DNA from 2 places in the Methylotenera sp. N17 genome. Region 2 is predicted to be linked to the other one. Evidence: predicted binding sites of a transcription regulator. Region 2 holds the regulator's gene; the other holds the start of a gene.
What was found. Region 2 encodes FliA, which starts transcription of late flagellar genes. Its sites were predicted from a motif close to CTAAAGTTNNCNNAAANNNTGCCGATANNA; they were not measured.

Region 1 (9,836 bases), 520 kb from region 2:
ATTAAATCCGGCTTGATTTTGCGGCTCTTGCCTCAATTGGCTCAACGCATATTGGCCTTGTGAAAGCGCCTGTAAATGCGACTCGTAAAATAAGCCGGTCTGACTTAGCGCTTGCTTTAAATCTTGCGCCACCAACTGTGGCTTGTTAGGGAAATGGGTAATCACGTTGATGGCTTCATAACGTGTAGATAGTTGCTGTGCTTCTGCTTGCCCCAGATACTGTCCAAGCAGGCTACCGGCTTGGCTTAAATTGACAGCTGTGCCGGTGTAGCCCACAGTGGTGGGTTGCTTGAGCAAAAAGGTGAGCTCAGGTTGCGCCTGCAAATATTGCAATGATAAAGTTTGCCCCAGTTTGGCCTGCTGTCCGATATCCATTTTCAACAACAATGGCTGTGCCTGTGTTAGATTTGCTTGCGCTTGATTTGGATTGACCTGTGTTTGTTTTGAGTTAATTTGCACTAGAAAAGTCGTATCACTGACCCGTTGCATCACGCGTGCGTCATAGGTCTCACCGGGGGTTAAGTGCTTTGCTTGCGCCGCCAGCTCTTGCGAAGGCGTATTGATTGCGCCCACCGGCAATACGGGTACCACGCGATAAACCGACCCAATCTGCTGGGGATTGCTTGGCTCTGGTTTATGAATAAACATGGCAAAGACTACATTTGATAAGCGCTATTCAACTTTGCTTGCATTTGCGCGGCTTGTGACTGGCTGGGTTGCACCCACTGGCTAAGCTTTTGCATCCATGGATGAATAAGCAATTTAAGCTGATGATCATCCGCCAAAATACGCTGAATAATCTCTATTTTCTGTGATTTGGTTTCTTGCGTGAGGATACTTGTGCGCTCTAACACTTTAATCTGCGCTACGTTTTCTAAGTAGCCAGCCTCTAATTCAGATACTTTATCCCAGTTATTCTGCTTGGCCGCAGCCAGCATTTGCGCCATGGTGTCGGCCAGTGCGGTGTATGCTGGTATCAGTGTTTGTGCTTGCATGTATACGCCTAAAATACTAATCGGTTATAGTTAGCTGGAATATTGGCTTGTGGCCGCATCGCCACTACTTTCGCCAGATCCGCAGCGTTTGGTTTTTGGTTTTCAATCGCTTCCCACGCGCCTTTCAGCTCTGTGAGCAGGCCAATCACCTCTTCAACCAATGGCGCTTGATTATGGATATTGGCCATGGTTAAACGTTGTGACATATAGGCGTACAAAGCATCTAAGCTTTGTGCGATCTCACCGCCAGCTTTTTTATCTAAGCTTAAACGTAGGCCACTTTCAATGATTAAAATGGCTTTAGAAATCATCTCACCTTTATGCTGTATATCTTGATTAGCCATGTGCGTAATGGCATTGCGGCAAGCTGAAATAGCGCCTTCATACAGCATCACCACTAATTTATTGGGGCTTGCGGCGACCACACCTGTTTCTAAACCCAATTGGGCGTAAACATTGGCACCATTACTTTTAAATCCAAACATGTTATGTCCCCTTTTTATTAGTTATTGCCGAGCGCTGAAATCTGCTGTGAGAGATACGAGCTTGTATTTTGCATACTCGATAACAGTGTATCCAAACGTGTGTATTGATCACGGTAACGTTTCTCAATCACGGTCATTTTCAAATTAAACGCATCGGTCTGTTGCTCTAAACGTTTCACTGAAGCCGTAATGCCATCCGTACGTGCTGCCAGCAAACCTTCATCGTCCAGCAATCCATCCAAAATATCATCCAACTGTGCAGCATAGCCTTTCACAAAAGTCACCGTACCGCGTGCGCCTGTGCTGCCTCCGGTCACTTTAATTCGTAAGCCTTCGCTTACATCACCGGCTGCACCAATCAACTCTTGATTCAAACCAGTGCCGGCAACACCGTTGATCATGCCTAGCATATTAGTATTATCGGAACCTAATTGCGAAACTGTAATGGGATAGGTGCCAGATTGTGTTTTACTGGTGCTACCAAGGTAAGATACTTGCGCATCCGAAGTCCTAGCAGAGGTCGAAAACAATGCTGCAATATCATCAAAATGGTTGCTAATCGCATCGGTCAGCTTAGTGCTGTCTAATGCCAATTTACCATCACGCTGAAAGCTCACGCCAATGTCGGTCAACGAAGTAATCGTGCCGCCCGTATCCACCACTTTGGTCACCACAGATTTAATTTGCGCCGTGATATTGCGTGCAGTCGCATCGCCTAACAACTTACCGGAAGATTTTCCAGTTTCGTCATATTTGGTGAGGGTACGCAAGGTATCGTTCAGCTTGTTATACGCATCCACAAAGGCCGTCACCGATTCTTTGATTTTGGCTTGATCAGACGCCACAGCCAAATTGACGGGCTGACTATTGCTGGTGCCTAGCAAATTAAGGGTAATGCCTTCAATCGCATCACTCACACTATTGCTGGCTTTTACTACATCAATGCCATCAATATTGAGCAACGCATTCAGTGGTGCTTGTAACTGGCTCATGTTCTTGCCAGCGCCCGCAGTCGATAATGGATCATAAGCCAATCTCGATAAACCCGTGTTATCCGTTGGATTACCGTCATCATCGGCTACGGTAATCTTCAGACTATTCACCTCGCCCGTTTCTTTAGAGGTAATCACCAAGCGATTGGCAGTACCATCATTGACGATGGTGGCCGTCACGCCACCATTGGCAGCGTTAATCGCATCTCGCACACCCGCTAGCGTGTTATTGCTTGCATCGATAGTGACATCAAATGAGGTCTTGTTTGGATTGGCAGTAAAGCTAGCAGGCGTGGCGGGTGAAACAATCTCAGGAGCATACGTACCAAACGCTATGGTCAATTTGCCAGTGCCGATGACATCCGTGGTATTGGCCACGCCATCTAAAGCAATTTTCTGTGATTTTGCGAGTTGATTCACGGTGATTGCGTAATCACCAATAGTTGCACTGCCATTTGCCGTAGCGGTAAACATGCTAGGCGTGGCAGATGTGGCAGATTGTGCGTTAAATTTGGAAGCAGCTGCCAGTGCACTGACCGAAGTTTGAAACGTGGAAAGTGCACTTTTTAAAGTGCCATAAGCCGTAAGCTTAGCTTCGTAAGCAGTTTTTTGGTTGGTAATTAAGGTGAGCGGTCGTTGTTCAACGCTCATTAAGCTACTGACAATTGAATTAACATCAATTGCTGAGGTACTTGAGACTGTTGCCATAATTATCCATCCTTAATATTTACTGCATCCTATTAAAGCGCACGCTTGCTGTTACGCCGTTTGTCTAATCACCAAGCCTTGTAACTTATCCAGCGTCTTGGTAATCGCCATTACTTCTTCGTTAGGAATCTGTCTTAACACTTTTTGGGTGGCGGTATCGACGACTTTGACGACAATCCGCTCAGATTCCTGATCAATTGAAAACTGAATGGTTTGTAACGCAGGCGCTACATAATCATTCAATTTCTTCACTGCGCCAGTCAATGTTGCTCTATCTAATTCAACAGCAGCTGGTAAAGACTCTTCTGGCTTCGTAACGACTTTTAGGCCACTAGTGGCCTGAACGGTTTGACTTCCTGGAACAGCAGTTAATTTAGCTGTACCGTATGCATCTAAAGAAGATTGGAACATGTTGTACTCCCTATCTTACTGAAAATTCCACAGAGCTTTCGCCCTGTGGAAGTCAATTTACTCAAGTTACGAATTACCCTCTTAACAAGCTCAATACGTTGTTTGGTAGTGAGTTTGCTTGCGCTAACATCGCTGTACCTGCTTGTTGCAAGATTTGACCGCGTGTTAAGTTAGCTGTTTCTGCAGCAAAGTCTGTATCCATGATGCGTGATTTAGCTGCTGATTGGTTCTCTGAAGCCACTTGCAAGTTACCTACCACAGCTTCAAAACGGTTTTGTACCGCACCCAATGTCGCACGTTTAGTATTCGTTGCATCTAACGCTGTATCGATTGCACCTAACGCTGTTGTTGCTGCTGCTGCTGTTGAAACGCTACCTGTAATGGTTGCTGCAGCTACTGCTGATACAGAGATCGTGTCGCCAGAATCAGCACCGATTTGGAATGTAGTTGAACCACCACCAAACACTGCTGTACCGTTAAACTTAGTAGCTGTACCGATACGTGTTACCTCTGCAGCTAGTTCTTGGAACTCAGCATCTAGGTTTGTACGGTCACCAGCAGAGTTACTGCCGTTGGCAGATTGCACTGCCAATTCACGCATACGTTGTAATGCGTCAGTTACTTTACTCAAACCACCTTCAGCAGTTTGTGCGAAAGAAATCGCATCGTTTGCATTACGCATCGCTACGTTCATGCCACGTACTTGTGAGTCCATACGTGTTGCAATCGCCATACCAGCAGCGTCATCTTTCGCGCTGTTTACACGTAAGCCAGAAGACAAACGTTGGATAGATGTATTTAAACCTGATTGTGAAGCGCTCAAGTTACGTTGTGTGTTTAATGAAGCAATGTTTGTATTAATTACTGCAGCCATGATAAATCTCCTAAATAAAATAAAATATTCAAATCACCCTACTGTTCGCTTGGCAACTTTTCATATTGCGTCGCACTTAAATCTATTATCGGTAAGCTTTTGTAAAAGTTTAGGGTAAGAACAAAACTTTTTATGAAACAGTTACTTAACCCACATAACCTCAAACAATTACCGATTAAGCAGACCCGATGAATATGATGTCGGCTATCATTTTCAAAACTTTAGGGTAATACCTTTTTATTTAGGGCTGACTCCTTAAAAAAATACGATATATCAGCATGATAGCGATTATTTTGTGTGGTGAAGGGATTAACAAAGAGACAAAAACCAGCTATCTCTTAAGATAAACTTTGAGGAGAATTAGTGCACAAACGTAGATATGCGAGGCAAAAAAAATGGGGTTTGCATAGCAAACCCCGAGGACTACCTCCCGATAGATCTAAACCAGTTGATTCTTAATCGCGTAATGCGTGATGTCTGAGTTATGACGCAAATGCATTTTTTCTAACAAACGTGTGCGGTACATACTCACTGTTTTTACAGAGAGCGATAATTTTTCGGCAATCTCACTCACAGAGAAGCCCGATGAAATCATGATCATCGTTTGGTATTCGCGGTCTGAAAGTGTCTCGTGCGGATTTTGTGTTTTTTCATCACTGACTTGCTCAGCCAAAATCTCGGCCACTTCTGGCGTAATATATTTTTTGCCTTTGGCTAAGGCGTGAATGGCTGACAATAATTCATTAGATGCGCTGTGTTTACATAAGTAGCCAGAAGCACCTGATTTTAAAGCGCGTACAGCGTATTGATCTTCCATATACATAGACAACATCAATACAGACAGTGAAGGATTATCGCGTTTGATGCATTTCAATGCGTCCATGCCGCTGCGGTCTGGCAGTGAAATATCCAGCAACATCACATCGGCTTCAATCTCACGCGCAAATTTAATCGCTTCAGTCGCATTTTCTGCTTCAGCAACCACTTCAATTTCACCGGTGGTGGATAAGATTTGTTTGATGCCTGATCTTAAAATGGCATGGTCATCTACCACAATCACTCTAATTTTTTTGTTGTTCATACGCACCCCTTAACTGTTAATTACATAACAGCAAATTGCGTGCCAAACAAAAAAATAAGTGTAAATTTTTGATAATTTACCAATAAATCATTGTATTTAAACAGTTAATTAAAATTACAAAATGAAAAAGCCACCCTGTGGGTGGCTAACTAACTATCGAAACTACAAGAGAAGTGATGAATTTATAACGGGGTTTATATCGGCAAAGTGACCTCTACTTTGGTACCGCTACTCGCTTGGTCTACCACGCCAATAGATAAGCTACCATTCAATGCAGACACACGTTCTTGCATACCGCGAAGCCCAAATGAGTTGGTTTTTAGTTTATCCACATCATTGATACCAATACCGTTATCAATCACTCGTAGTGTTACCTCATAGCCCGAGGCTTCTAAGCTCACATTCACTTGTGAGGCTTTGGCATATTTCGCAATATTGGAAAGTGATTCTTGGCAGATTCTAAATAAAGCCATCGATTGCTCTGTGGAAAGCATGATCTCTGCTTGATTAGTGCTAAACACACATTTTAAACCGACTTGTTTTTTAAACTGATTCACCTGCCACTCAACTGCATCGACAATACCAAGGTCTAAAATGCTCGGTCTTAAATTGCCAGAGATACGATGTACCGCTTCAAACGTACGGTTCACAATCGCTTCTAAGTTAGCGGTTTGTTCTAAAGATACGGATTGCTGTGCAGCTATTTGTTGTGCAATGCTGGCCAGGCCCATTTTAATAGCGGTTAGATTACCACCCAAGTCATCATGAATCTCGCGCGCAATGCTAATACGCTCTTGCTCTTTCACTTGATTCATATGGGCAGTCAATTGCTCTAGCTCACGGCGTGACTGTTCAATCTCTAACTTCTCTAATTTACTTTGTGTGATGTTCAGCATAATGCCATCCCACTGCACCACACCATCGCCTAACTGGCTAATAGTGGCACGCAAGTTAATCCATTTGGTATCTTGCCAACCATCAATCCACACCCGCCCTTCCCAATCCAATTTTTCTAGGCTTTGCGCACTGCTGATGAGTTTGGCACGTAAATCTTGGCGGTCGCGGGTATTCATAATAGAAAACAACTGCTGTGCATCAACCTGCAAGTCGTTTGCGGTAAGTCCTAGCAACGCTTCACAGCCGTCACTCACATAACGAAAACTCACTTCGTGATCAGCCGTCATTTGCATTTGGAACACCAAGCCAGGAATATTGGAGACAATGGCTTGGAAACGCGATTCACTCTCGCTGAGTGCCATCACTACTTTTTCGTTAGGGGAGATTTCGCTTTTTGTCACAAGAATATATTCGGTTTGACCTGATTGTATTAGCATAACACGGAGTTGATTTTTATGAACCCCAGCCTCAGGCAGCGGCTGATTGACGCTCAATTCGAACAGTGCTTTTTTGTCACGTTGCTGATTCACATACGTAACCAAAGTTTTTGAACTCACGCCGAGGATTGCTTCTAACTGTTCAGGCTGAATCATTAACTCATCATTGCCGATTCTCTTTTGTGCCTCATCACTCGCATAAAGCAAATTCAGCGTGGTGGCATCCAATACATAAATTTCATCGGTAGGCGCCAATGTGAGTGATTTTAAAATTAACTGTGATTCGACAAGTGCTAACAATTGAATTTCCTTACATCAAAAGTGGTATACATCCGGTGTGTTCCTATTGCGCTTTGGCTAAATCCAGCTCAGTCATCACCTTGTTTTTGCCAGATTTCTTGGCTAAATACATGGCTTGATCGGCACGGTGAATCAGACCCGTTTGATCTTCTTCTACTTTAAACAAGGCAATCCCTGCGCTAAACGTAATCAGCAAGCGCTCGTTATTGCCTAAAAAGTATTCTTTGGTCAGCGTGCGTTGCAAACGTGTCATGGTAATGACAGCCTCGTCAATGTTGGTATCTGGCAACAGAATGACGAACTCTTCACCACCAAGCCGGGTCACAATGTCGGTTGGGCGAATGGTTTTTTTGACGACATTGGCCAGATGTTTCAACGCAACATCTCCCACGTGATGCCCGTAGGTATCATTGAGGTGTTTAAAGTTATCAATATCCAGCAGCGCCAATGTTAATGGGCCACCACCGCGACCAAACCTTGAAATTTCAGTGGTCAGTGCGTCATCCAAACCACGTCTGTTTAATACACCGGTGAGTTGATCCATGCGCACGGCTTCACTCAGCTGTGTCAGTTCTTCTTGCAGTTTTTTGATTTTCTCTTGTGAGCTCTCTGCTTCTTCACGTTGATGCAGCAATGCCTCGCGTGAACGCATGATGTCTGCCTGCATGGTGTGCGTATCGCGCATCAGGCCTTCTAACAACTCATTGATTCTCAAAATATCATCAGTCTCAGAGAGCTTATCAGCGTAGACTTCGATTTTTTCGTGGTAGCTACCACTGGTATCCGCCATATGTTTCAAGCGGTCCACAAATGTAGAAATCATCGTTTTGAAGGAGTTTTTTGCTTCGATTAAACTATGTTTAATCATGCCTTGTTTATAGATGACTTCTTTTAAGCTTTTCTCTGCCGATTGAATCTGCACACGATCTAGCGGACCAGAGATAATGGTTTGCACAGTAGCGACTTGCCCTCTTAGCCATTGATCCTCGGCCACCAACTCACTGATATTGCTGAGTAGCAATTTGAGCAATCTTAATAAATCTTGTTTAATGCCTTCTTCGTTTGCACCAATCAGTTCCACCCTCACCAACAGTGCCCTAAATTGCTTGGCCATAAACTGCCAGTCTTTTAATTTGCGGGCCTTTTCAGTCAACACCGCTAGTTCATAGGCTTCTTCACGCAATTCCGGGTAGCCATCTAAACGTGGAATCAATCCGTGGTTCAATGACTGCTTCAACATGTCTTGTAAAATCTGGAAAGTCTCATGAAACTGTTTAGTTTCATCATTGCCTACGCCGATGACAGCGCTCAATTTATTGTCGATTTTTTGCAGTAATGTCGTGTCAGCTTGATTAGCCTCATCTGGCTCGGTCAATGCTGGCATCGCATTCTCACCAACTGGCTCATTCGCACCCCAGCTGGTCGCTAGATTTTGAATTTTGGTAGACAGCTGAGAGTCGCTACCGTAATTAATTAGCACGCGTTCCAGCGTTTCTCTTTTACGCGCAATATCGGTACTGCTACGGCGCGCATCCCAACCTTTGAGTAAAAGACGAATCGCATCGGGCCATTGTTTGGATTGGGTCACACTGCTGTCCATACCTTCATTCAACACATCGGCTAGCCCGGACCAGTTATCCTGCTTCAATAGCTTTTCCCAGCGGTTGATCCAATTGGCTTGCTCTGTGCTCTGATTTGGCAATTGCTTCAATGCTTTTTTAATCGCACTGTTTAAGGTTTCTTTTTGCGGAACACCCGCAATCTCATTGTAAATAAGCTCGTAATTATTGGGCGTAGGCTCAACGCGGCGCATTGCCATTTGCTTAATGGTCTCACGTGCGATATCGGGTGCCGATACAATTTTTTTGGGTTGAGGCGTTGCCATAATAATTCTGAGATTTCCTAAATGGACAATTGTCGTCATAGCATTTTGGCCCGATGTGCATGATTTTGAATGCTTGAAAAAGCACACTTAAGCCCTCTAATTGCTAAAATTAGCGCAGTTTATTAACAAGATTGGCTGGCCTCATCTGTGAGTGATAAGACAAGTGAGAGAAAAATTGCCAAGCGAAGTGAAGTTGAACGAAGGAAAGTATTGTAAAATACTGTTTGGCGGGCCTCCCCGCATTGTAAAGTAGCCAACCTGGTCAGATGCGGAAGCAAGCAGCCACAACTATTGAGCAAGTGCCGGGGGTTTGGCTCGCCTCCTCCACTTGTATGGAAGATAACGTTGTTTGATTGGATCGTTCACATGCATGCCAAACGTTTAGCACTTTTTCATGCCGGACACATCATCTAGTCATCAAGTGTTGGCATGTTACGCACCCATGTATCATTTAACGTATTGACGCAAAGGCCACTAGATGTCTTATCAAGTACTCGCACGTAAGTGGCGTCCCAAATCATTTAATACCTTAGTCGGGCAAGAGCATGTCGTGCGCGCGCTTACCAATGCGCTAGAGCAACAACGCTTGCATCATGCATATTTGTTTACCGGCACACGCGGTGTAGGCAAAACAACCATTGCGCGTATTTTGGCCAAATCCCTTAACTGTGAGCAAGGCATTACCGCTACGCCATGTGGCGTATGCAATGCCTGTACAGAGATTGATAAAGGCCGCTTTATTGATTTGATTGAGGTAGATGCTGCCAGCAA
Region 2 (9,836 bases):
TTAAATTGGTATCAGAATAACAAGTGCGGACAAAAATCAATTGAGGGAATAAAGGGCATTTTTCAGGCTTTTAATCCTGTTCATCCGTGATGCTTTAAATAGGCACTATGTATTGCTGGAAGGATTGGGAACTTACGAGAAGCGTGTAATGACGCAGCTTTAACGCTTAGTGGCTAACAGTTATGCCATGCGCCACACAAACAAGTCAGGTGTAGTATCGCCGGTCTGAATAATCTGCTCTGGCATGACATTGGGAATATCAAACTCAAGGCTGACCAACAGTGTGTCTTGACGCATTTCTTGGCTGGCTTTTTCCCACAATTGAGTCATCGCTGCGGGTGATAAGTAGGCAAATACAACGTCATAGTCTGCAAAATTTAAGGCGTGATAACTACCCAGTGTAAAGGTGGCTCGCGAGCCTTTCAAATAAGCTCTTACTTTGCTGATCAACCAAGGTAATGGTGCAATTTCAATGCCTTCGACCATATCATTGGGGCGGTGCTGCGCAATGTAGGTGGAGACATCACCCAAGCCGCTGCCAATATCGATCATGCGTAAAGCATGGTGTGGACGATGTTGTTGCATCAAGCTGTGCAATGCTTGCCATACGGCAGGACGGGAAGGATAAAACGGGACTTGTGTTTTAAATGTGGTCCAATACAGGGCCATGGTCACCACAAATCCAATGAAATATACGCTGCTGGGCACATGCAAAATGGACATCAGCCATAACGCCAGCGGGAAGAAAAAGTGAATCCAGCGCCACCATACTGCCATGCCTACACAGGTGGCAATAAACGTAGCAAACATGGACTGCAACAAGACCAAAGAGAACACATAAAACGTCATGTCAGCTGTTAACATTGCGCTCTCAGCCGGTGCACTCATTTTGGCGTACATCAATATCACACCAAATGCGGCAGACTGTACTAACAGTGCTAATAGCGAAGGCGTCTTACTAAGGCTTTGCAACGCACGCTGATACCAAGCAGTGTCTTCAAAAAATGTGTCTGGACGGTGTTGGCTATGAAGTTGCATTTGCGCTCGCCTCAATCATTCAATCTATACAATTAAGCTGTCATAGAAACTAATTTGTAGCTTAACTCTTTGGCTTTTTTGGTTTTGCCTGCACGTGAAGGCACATGGCATAAGTTACATACATAGTGTTGATTCAAGTCGTAGGTGTTCACAATAAAGTTGCCACCGCAGCAGTTACATGCATTGAGTTTCAACATTTTGCTTTCTACAAAGCGTACCAAGGTCCAGGCACGTGTCAGTGAAAGCACTGGCTCTACATCTGCATCTGTTTGGCCATCAGTCACTTGTTGCAAGTACAAACCGTAGGCTTTGATGATGGCTTGAATACCGCTTACATCTGCGTAATCCACCATGAATTTATAGATATTATAAAAAATGGAAGAGTGGATATTTGGCTGCCAAGTTAAGAACCAATCGGTTGAGAATGGCAACATCCCTTTTGGAGGTGAGCAGCCTTTCATTTCTTTATAGAGTTTAATCAAGCGCTCGCGCGATAATGTGGTTTGTGATTCTAGGAGCTGTAAACGCGCGCCTAAACGAATCATTTCCATGGCCAATTGAATTTGTTCTGCCTCATTGACTACGCTTTTCTTTTGCATGATAAACCCCTTATTCCTTAATATCTTTTAGAGATCGAATGTCTCAAAAACTAAGCCATTGCATCGGCAGTTTGGCCTGCCATCAACACTGCTGTATGTAGGTGTGCTTGTGCACGATCTTTAGTGTAGTTAGTCAACATGCCTAAAATATCGCTATCATCAAAACGGAAGCGTGCTAACATCATGTTGGTATTACACAATTTTAGAAGTTGTAAGTTGCTCAAGCCTTCTAACAAGTCTGCAATGTCTTTGCTGATACCTAAACGGAAAATTGCTGTTGCTTTATCGGAACGAATTAATTGTTGTGCCAACATTAAGTAGTTAAGGTTTGCATCTTTAATCTCTAACATCATTTCTTCTTGATTCATGATTGACCCCATTCTTGTCTGGTTAACTTTAAAAACATGTTGTGTTGCGTTAGGCGTACTTTGAACTTATTGATGCCTAGCAACAATTGGGGTTTGTCGGTTAATTACGTAAGTGAAACGGACGCGAGCACGTAGGCGTTTGTCCTACAAACGCCTACGTGCTGCTGATGGGTTATTTTAAAATCAATGACTTAGACATCATCACTTAGTACAAGCGTGATGCTAAATACGGTTAAAAATCGACTTTCATTGCATTAAATTCCAAAAATAGTTTAAAAATAATTAAAGTTTATCTACATAGTGTCGTTACATGGTGTCGTTAAATAGTGCCGTTACATCGGGCTGTCGCATCTCTGCCACCAATTGCAATTGCCCGTGCTCACTTTTTTTCATCTATTGACGCATTAACTTCACTAACGGCCCGCCTTAAAAAAACTTTAGGGGAAATTTAAAATATTTTTAAAAAAGTTCATAAACCATTGAATTTAAATAATAATAAAATTAAAAATATTTATTATTTGTAGAAAAAATGCATCTTTTCAAACAAAAAACATGCTACTGGACAAAAGAAAGGGGGGGATAAACCCTTTTATTCTCAAGATGTAATTGTCATGAGTTATCTAATAATTCAATCATCCACTAAGAGGTAATGAATAGTTAGAGATCATCATGGCTGAAGAAAGCGATTTAGAAAAAACAGAACAGGCCTCCCCCAAGCGATTAGAAAAAGCTAGGGAAGAAGGCGATGTGCCCCGCTCTCGCGAGTTGGCGGCATGTGCTGTGTTGTTTGCTTCTGGCTTGAGCTTAATGATGATGCAGCAACCTCTGAACACCGCATTAAAGCAATCGCTACGTTCCGGCTTAGAGTTTGACCGTACTGTAGCATTTGATCCTGCCGTACTATTAATGCGCGTCTCGCATACCGTATTCGATTTATTGATTGCATTTGCTCCACTGGCATTGGTACTACTTGCCGTTGCAGTTGCGTCTCCTATATTAGTAGGCGGCTGGGTATTCAGTAATAAAGCATTCGTGCCGCAATTCAATCGCCTGAATCCATTACAAGGCATCAGCAATATGTTCTCTAAAAATGCTGTGGTCGAACTTATCAAGTCCGTAGGCAAAGCCATCATCGTTGCTGGTGTTGCTTACTGGGTAGTCAGTAACGACTTAAAACCGATTCTGTCACTTTCTAATATGCCGCTAGAAGCTGGCATTGGTGAAGTAAGTGATTTAATGCTCTCAGGCTTCTTAACGATTGTGGCTGCATTGATTTTTATTGCAGCAATTGATGTGCCTTATCAGCTCTATCACTACGCTGAAAAACACAAAATGACCAAAGAAGAGATCAAACAAGAATCTAAAGAAGCCGAAGGTAATCCAGAAATCAAAGCCAAGATTCGCCAACAACAACGTGAGATGGCACGCCGCCGCATGATGTCAAAAATCCCAACAGCGGATGTGGTCATCACTAACCCAACCCACTACGCCGTTGCTGTGAAATACCAAGAAGCAGGCATGAGCGCACCGATTGTAGTGGCCAAAGGTGCAGATGCTGTTGCGCTTAAAATCCGTGAGATTGCCAAAGATAACAATATTGTCACGCTCGAGTCTCCTAAACTTGCCCGTGCCTTATATGCTCATACAGAACTAGATCAAGAAATCCCTGAAGCTTTATATGCGGCAGTGGCTGAAGTCTTAGCGTATGTATTCCAATTGCGTATGTTTAAACAACAAGGCGGCTACCAACCAGAAGTACCAAAAGCCTTGCCAGTACCTGATGCACTAGACCCACATAGCTTGATCCCAGCACCTAACTTAATGGCACAAGGAGGCTTAGCATGAACAACTTACCTCCATGGTTAGCCAATATGGGCGCACGTTCCGCTGCCGCACCAGTCATCATCATCATGCTATTGGCCATGATGATTTTGCCATTGCCAGCGATTATGCTGGACGTGTTCTTCAGCTTTAATATTGCGTTGTCTATCTTGGTCTTGATGATCGGTCTGCAAACTAGAAAAGCTTTGGACTTCATTGCTTTCCCTACTGTGTTGCTGATGACTACCATGTTGCGCTTATCCCTCAACGTGGCTTCTACCCGTGTAGTACTGACAGAAGGTCATACTGGCCCAGACGCAGCAGGTAAAGTGATTGAAGCGTTTGGCCACTTCTTGATTGGTGGTAACTATGCAGTGGGTATCGTGGTATTCATTATCCTCACCATCATTAACTTTACCGTGATTACCAAAGGTGCTGGCCGTATTGCAGAAGTCGGCGCACGCTTTACTTTAGATGCGATGCCAGGTAAACAAATGGCGATTGATGCGGATTTAAACGCTGGCTTGATTGGCGAAGATGAAGCACGTCGTCGCCGTACCGAAGTGGGCCAAGAATCTGAATTCTACGGCGCGATGGACGGTGCCAGTAAATATGTACGTGGTGACGCGATTGCTGGCATCTTGGTCATCATCATCAACATTGTCGGCGGGTTGATTGTGGGCATGGTGCAACATGACCTGCAGTTTGGCGATGCCGTTAAAAATTATACTTTATTAGCCATTGGTGATGGCTTGGTCGCACAGATCCCTTCACTCATTATCTCTGTCGCGGCTGGTGTGGTGGTATCACGCGTAGCCAACAACGAAGACATTGGCGGTCAACTGATTACCCAACTATTCAATAACCCAACTGTGATTTACCTGACTGCAGGCATTATCGGTGGTATTGGTTTGATTCCAGGTATGCCGCACTTTGCGTTCCTATTATTGGCTTCTATTTTGGCCGGTATTGCGTATGTGGTGGACAAACAAAAAACACAAGCAGCGCTTGAACCAGAAGTAGAAGCACCGGCAGAAGTGGTGACCGAAGTAGAAGAAGCCAGCTGGGATGATGTAGTGCCGGTCGATATCGTGGGCCTAGAAGTGGGTTACCGCCTGATTCCATTGGTAGATAAAGCACAAGGCGGTGACTTGCTTAAACGCATTAAAGGTATCCGCAAAAAATTCGCACAGGAAGTTGGCTTCTTAGCACCTACCGTGCATATTCGCGATAACTTAGAGTTACGCCCAAACAGCTACCGCGTCACCCTTAAAGGGGTTGAGGTAGCTACAGGTGAATCAAACTTTGGTCAGTTTTTAGCGATTGATCCAGGAACGGTGACAGGCCAATTAGAAGGTGCCGTAACGACAGACCCTGCCTTTGGTTTGCCAGCAGTGTGGGTAGATGCCAACATGCGTGACCATGCACAAGCCATGGGCTATACCGTGGTAGACGCTGGCACCGTGATTGCCACACATTTGAATCACATGATTTCGATGCACGCAGCCGAGTTATTAGGCCGTGAAGAAGTACAAAAACTCTTGGATCACGTAGGTAAAGAATCACCTAAATTGGTTGAAGACTTAGTGCCTAAACTCTTATCGTTCGCACTCGTACAAAAAGTGCTGCAAAACTTACTGACAGAAGGTGTGCATATCCGTGACATGCGTACTATTTTGGAAACGCTGTCCGAGCATGCAATCCAAACACAAGATGCTGGCGATTTGACTGCGCTAGTACGCGTGAAATTGGGTCGCGCCATTGTGCAAGACTTGTTCCCAATTGGTAACGAAGTGACTGCCATGACGTTAGACGGCAACCTAGAGCGTATTTTATTGCAAGCCTTACAAAACAATGCAGCCAACAATACATCTATAGAGCCAGGCATTGCCGAAGCCTTAGCCAGACAAGCCGAGACTGCCTCTAAACAACACGAACAAATGGGCTTAACGCCTGTGTTATTAGTGCCAGCGCCATTACGCGCAGCACTTGCAAAATTTTTACGCCGTTCCGTTCCACATCTTCGCGTGTTGTCACACGAAGAATTACCAGATTCAAAAACCATTCGCGTCACTAGTCTTATTGGAGGTCAAGCATGAACATTAAACGATTTTTCGGAAAAAACTCACGCGAAGCGTTGAGCATGGTACGTAAAGCCTTAGGCGAAGACGCGGTAATTATTTCTAACCGTGCCAGCAATGGTGGCAATGAGATTCTTGCAGTCAGCGAGGCAGACATGCACGCGATGGCTAACCAGTTCAGCCCACTCAGCGCAGATATGCTGGATAGCCCGACCATGCAGCTCCCACAAGAAACGTTTGAAGATGAAGAGGAAGAGGATTACGCGGATGCGCCTACCCTGCTTTCCATTCTCAATCAAAACAAACGTGCTGTGAAAGCACCAGAGTTTGTGCCAGAAAAACCCAAAGCAGTAATGCCGGCAGCCAAAGTTTCGCCTAGACAAGAAACTTCACCTAGACGCGCACCTATCGCACAACCCAGTTTTGATATGCAAGCAAATGACGATATGAGTGGCTTGTCTCACCAAGAGTTAAGTCAACAATTTAGCATGATGTTGAATGAAATGCGTGGCATGCGTAGCCGTGTGGAAACACAGTTAACGGCCATGGCATGGAACAACAATCTGCAACACAACCCGGTGAAAGCCAAAATATTGAGCACTTTATTAGCCGCTAACTTTAGCGCATCACTTTCTAGACAGTTGGCAGAAAAATTGCCGAATAGCCTAGAAATGAACCGCGCATTGGCTTGGATCAAAGGTGCATTGGCCAGAAATCTGGATACGATTAAAGACGAAAGCGAATTATTAGACCAAGGCGGCGTATTTGCTTTGGTAGGCCCAACTGGCGTGGGTAAAACCACTACTACGGCTAAATTGGCAGCGCGTTATGTCATGAAGCATGGCACACAAAACTTAGGCCTCATCACTACAGATGGCTACAGGATTGGTGGTCATGAGCAACTGCGTATCTACGGCAAGATTTTAGGCGTGATGGTCTATGCAGTGAAAGATGAAGCCGATTTGAAAATCGCCTTGAATGAACTCAAACACAAACACTGCATTTTGGTGGATACCGTAGGTGTGAGCCAACGTGACCGCATGGTGACAGAACAAATCGCCATGCTTTCTAAAATGAATGTGAATATCAAAAAATTGCTGTGCCTGAACGCTACTTGCACCGGTGAAACATTAACTGATGTGATCCGTGCCTATAAAGGCCGCGCGTTGGATGGCTGCATTATCACTAAATTGGATGAAGCCGCGACCATTGGCAATACCTTAGACGTCATCATCCGCGAGAAATTAAAACTGTACTACACCACGCACGGTCAACGCGTGCCAGAAGACATGCAAGTGGCCAACAAAGTAGAGTTGATTTCTAGAGCATTGACATTGAATTCGACCAGCTGGCCTTTCCAATACTTGGAAGAAGAATTGCCATTTGTGGTGGCCAATGTAGATAACTACGCAGATTACGTGAAAGCGACGGAGGTGAACCATGCTTAATGTGCCACAAGACCAAGCGGCTGGCTTACGTAGGATCATGGCGGCGCCTGCGCCACGTATTATTTCTATTATCTCGGCTGCCGCTACGCAAGATAAATCTCGTCTGATGACGAATCTTGCAGCATCGATCAGCGACCAAGGCAATAAGACATTAGTCATCCATGCCTCTAAAGAGTCTTCTGAGACTTATTATGGCATTAACGCCCTACCTACTTTGGTGGATACTGCCGGTAAAAAAATGGGATTAAACAAAGCCATTCATTTATCGCAACATGGTTTCTCCATTGCCAAAATGATGCAGAAAAGCCAATTGGATCAGATGTTGAATCACACCATGAGCGAATACTTAACCCAAGTATTTCATACCTTGGCCGATCAGTACGAGATTTTATTGGTAGACGCTTCACTCAATAAGGCTCATTTACTACCCATTAGTTTGCTCAACGATGGCGAAATTATTATCCAGCTCACGCGTCAGCCAGAATCGATTAAAGATGCGTATGCCATGATTAAAAAGGTCTACAGTCAATTAGGCCGTCGTCACTTTGGCATCATTGTGGACGATGCTACTGAACAGCAAGCCAAAGTGGTGTTTAACAATATTTCATCTGTGGCTAAACGCTATATGCGCATTGATTTAGAGTATTTTGGTGCGATTCCCAAAGATGATCACATAAGCAAAGCCTCGCAATTAGGCCGATCTGTCATCGATGCATTTCCATTGGCAACCGCCTCTAACGCGTTTAAGAAAATGGCACTTAAATTAGATTATAAGCACGCTACTCCTGCAGATTTTACGCCTGCACAATTTGCCTGAATTTAGGCCAGAGGTTATTTATGTATACAGTTACTGGTAAACACGATCAAAAAAGTGAAATGCTGACCAAGCATGCCACCATGGTGAAAAAACTCGCCTATCAACTCAAGGCAAAACTACCGCCCAGTGTTGAGCTAGACGATTTAATACAGGCTGGCATGATAGGACTGCTGGATGCGATTAACCGTTATGAAGACACGCATGGCGCGCAATTTGAAACGTATGCCGCCCAGCGTATCCGTGGTTCTATGTTAGATGAGTTGCGTAGCGCAGATTGGCTACCGCGTAGCATTCGCAAGAATATGCGTGATATTGAAGCAGCTATCCATCAGTTGGAACAACAACTTGGCAGAGCACCTTCAGAAAACGAGATTGCTAAAAAGTTGGATGTCTCGCTCAATGATTACTACGAAACACTGGGCGATTGCCAAGGCCATCAACTGGTGTATTACGAAGACTTTCATGATGATGAAAGTGGTGGTGAGCACTTTTTAGACCGCTATGTAGACGACGAGAACAGCGACCCGATCAAAGGCCTGCTGGAAAGTGATTTCCGTGATGCGCTCATTGAATCGATTGAAGCGTTGCCCGAGCGTGAAAAAATATTGATGGGACTTTACTACGAGCAAGAGCTCAACCTCAAAGAGATTGGTGCCGTCATGAACGTATCCGAATCCCGCGTATGTCAATTACATAGCCAAGCGGTTGGCCGCTTACGTGCACATTTGAAAGAAAGAGCATGGACTGGGGTAGTTTAGCTGGCCTAGCCATTGCCCTGCTCGCACTGGTTGTTGGCCAAGCGGTAGAGGGTGGGCAAATTGCCTCATTGGTACAGCCAGCTGCGCTGCTGATTGTGCTATTTGGCACTTGCGGCGCAGTATTGCTGCAAACCAATTATGCAAGCTTTATAGAAGGCGTAGTGATGGCGAAACATGTATTTATCACGCCACATGATGATCGCCGTGAGTTGGCTGCACGCATCAGCGCTTGGGCCACATATGCACGTAAAGAAGGCATTTTTATGTTGGAAAGTTATTTAGGCCGCGAAACTGATCTGTTCATTCGCAAAGGCTTACAACTGATGATCGACGGTACACCGCCTGACCGTATTCGTGAGATTTGTGCGATTGATATCCATTTTTATGAACTCAAACAACGCAATGCCGCCAAAATTTGGAGTGCAGCGGGTGGCTACGCGCCCACCATTGGCATTTTAGGTGCAGTAATTGGCTTAATCCATGTGATGGAAAATTTATCTGACCCCAGCAAATTGGGCAGTGGTATCGCAGTTGCCTTTGTCGCCACCATTTATGGCGTAGGCTTTGCTAACTTAGTGTTTTTACCCATCGCCAGCAAGCTTAAAGCCTTGATTACGCACGAGATGATGCGCCGAGAAATGCTACTGAATGCCTGGGTATCGATTGCACGCGGCGACCATCCGAAAATTGTGGAAGAGCGTTTGCAGTCTTACTTACACTGATGTGACGAATCATGATTAGAAGAAAACCACTGGACGATGATGACGATAACCCAGACCGCTGGTTAGTATCGTATGCAGACTTTATTACCCTGCTGTTTGCCTTTTTTGTGGTGATGTATGCCATTTCATCCGTGAATCTCAGCAAATACAATGCGCTGACTAACGCCATAGATACTGCATTTAG

Region 1: FG11_RS03570 (flagellin N-terminal helical domain-containing protein) is a predicted target of FliA. The motif match lies at 4,549-4,578, and genes of this name have one in related genera.

Annotation. Positions count from the first base shown of each region.
Region 1 covers NZ_JUGE01000001.1:736,965-746,800, reverse strand. Annotated here, with positions in the region: gene fliK (flagellar hook-length control protein FliK) at 1-648, opposite strand, end outside; gene FG11_RS03590 (flagellar protein FliT) at 657-995, opposite strand; gene fliS (flagellar export chaperone FliS) at 1,004-1,480, opposite strand; gene fliD (flagellar filament capping protein FliD) at 1,498-3,180, opposite strand; gene FG11_RS03575 (flagellar protein FlaG) at 3,232-3,591, opposite strand; gene FG11_RS03570 (flagellin N-terminal helical domain-containing protein) at 3,665-4,465, opposite strand; gene FG11_RS03565 (response regulator) at 4,905-5,546, opposite strand; gene FG11_RS03560 (PAS domain-containing sensor histidine kinase) at 5,741-7,180, opposite strand; gene FG11_RS03555 (GGDEF domain-containing protein) at 7,224-9,065, opposite strand; RNA gene ffs (signal recognition particle sRNA small type) at 9,292-9,388, shown strand; gene dnaX (DNA polymerase III subunit gamma/tau) at 9,544-9,836, shown strand, end outside.
Region 2 covers NZ_JUGE01000001.1:1,261,120-1,270,955, forward strand. Annotated here, with positions in the region: gene FG11_RS06045 (class I SAM-dependent methyltransferase) at 181-1,038, opposite strand; gene flhC (flagellar transcriptional regulator FlhC) at 1,071-1,637, opposite strand; gene flhD (flagellar transcriptional regulator FlhD) at 1,688-2,005, opposite strand; gene flhB (flagellar biosynthesis protein FlhB) at 2,675-3,850, shown strand; gene flhA (flagellar biosynthesis protein FlhA) at 3,847-5,925, shown strand; gene flhF (flagellar biosynthesis protein FlhF) at 5,922-7,355, shown strand; gene FG11_RS06075 (MinD/ParA family ATP-binding protein) at 7,348-8,172, shown strand; gene FG11_RS06080 (RNA polymerase sigma factor FliA) at 8,193-8,930, shown strand; gene FG11_RS06085 (flagellar motor protein) at 8,912-9,652, shown strand; gene motD (flagellar motor protein MotD) at 9,664-9,836, shown strand, end outside.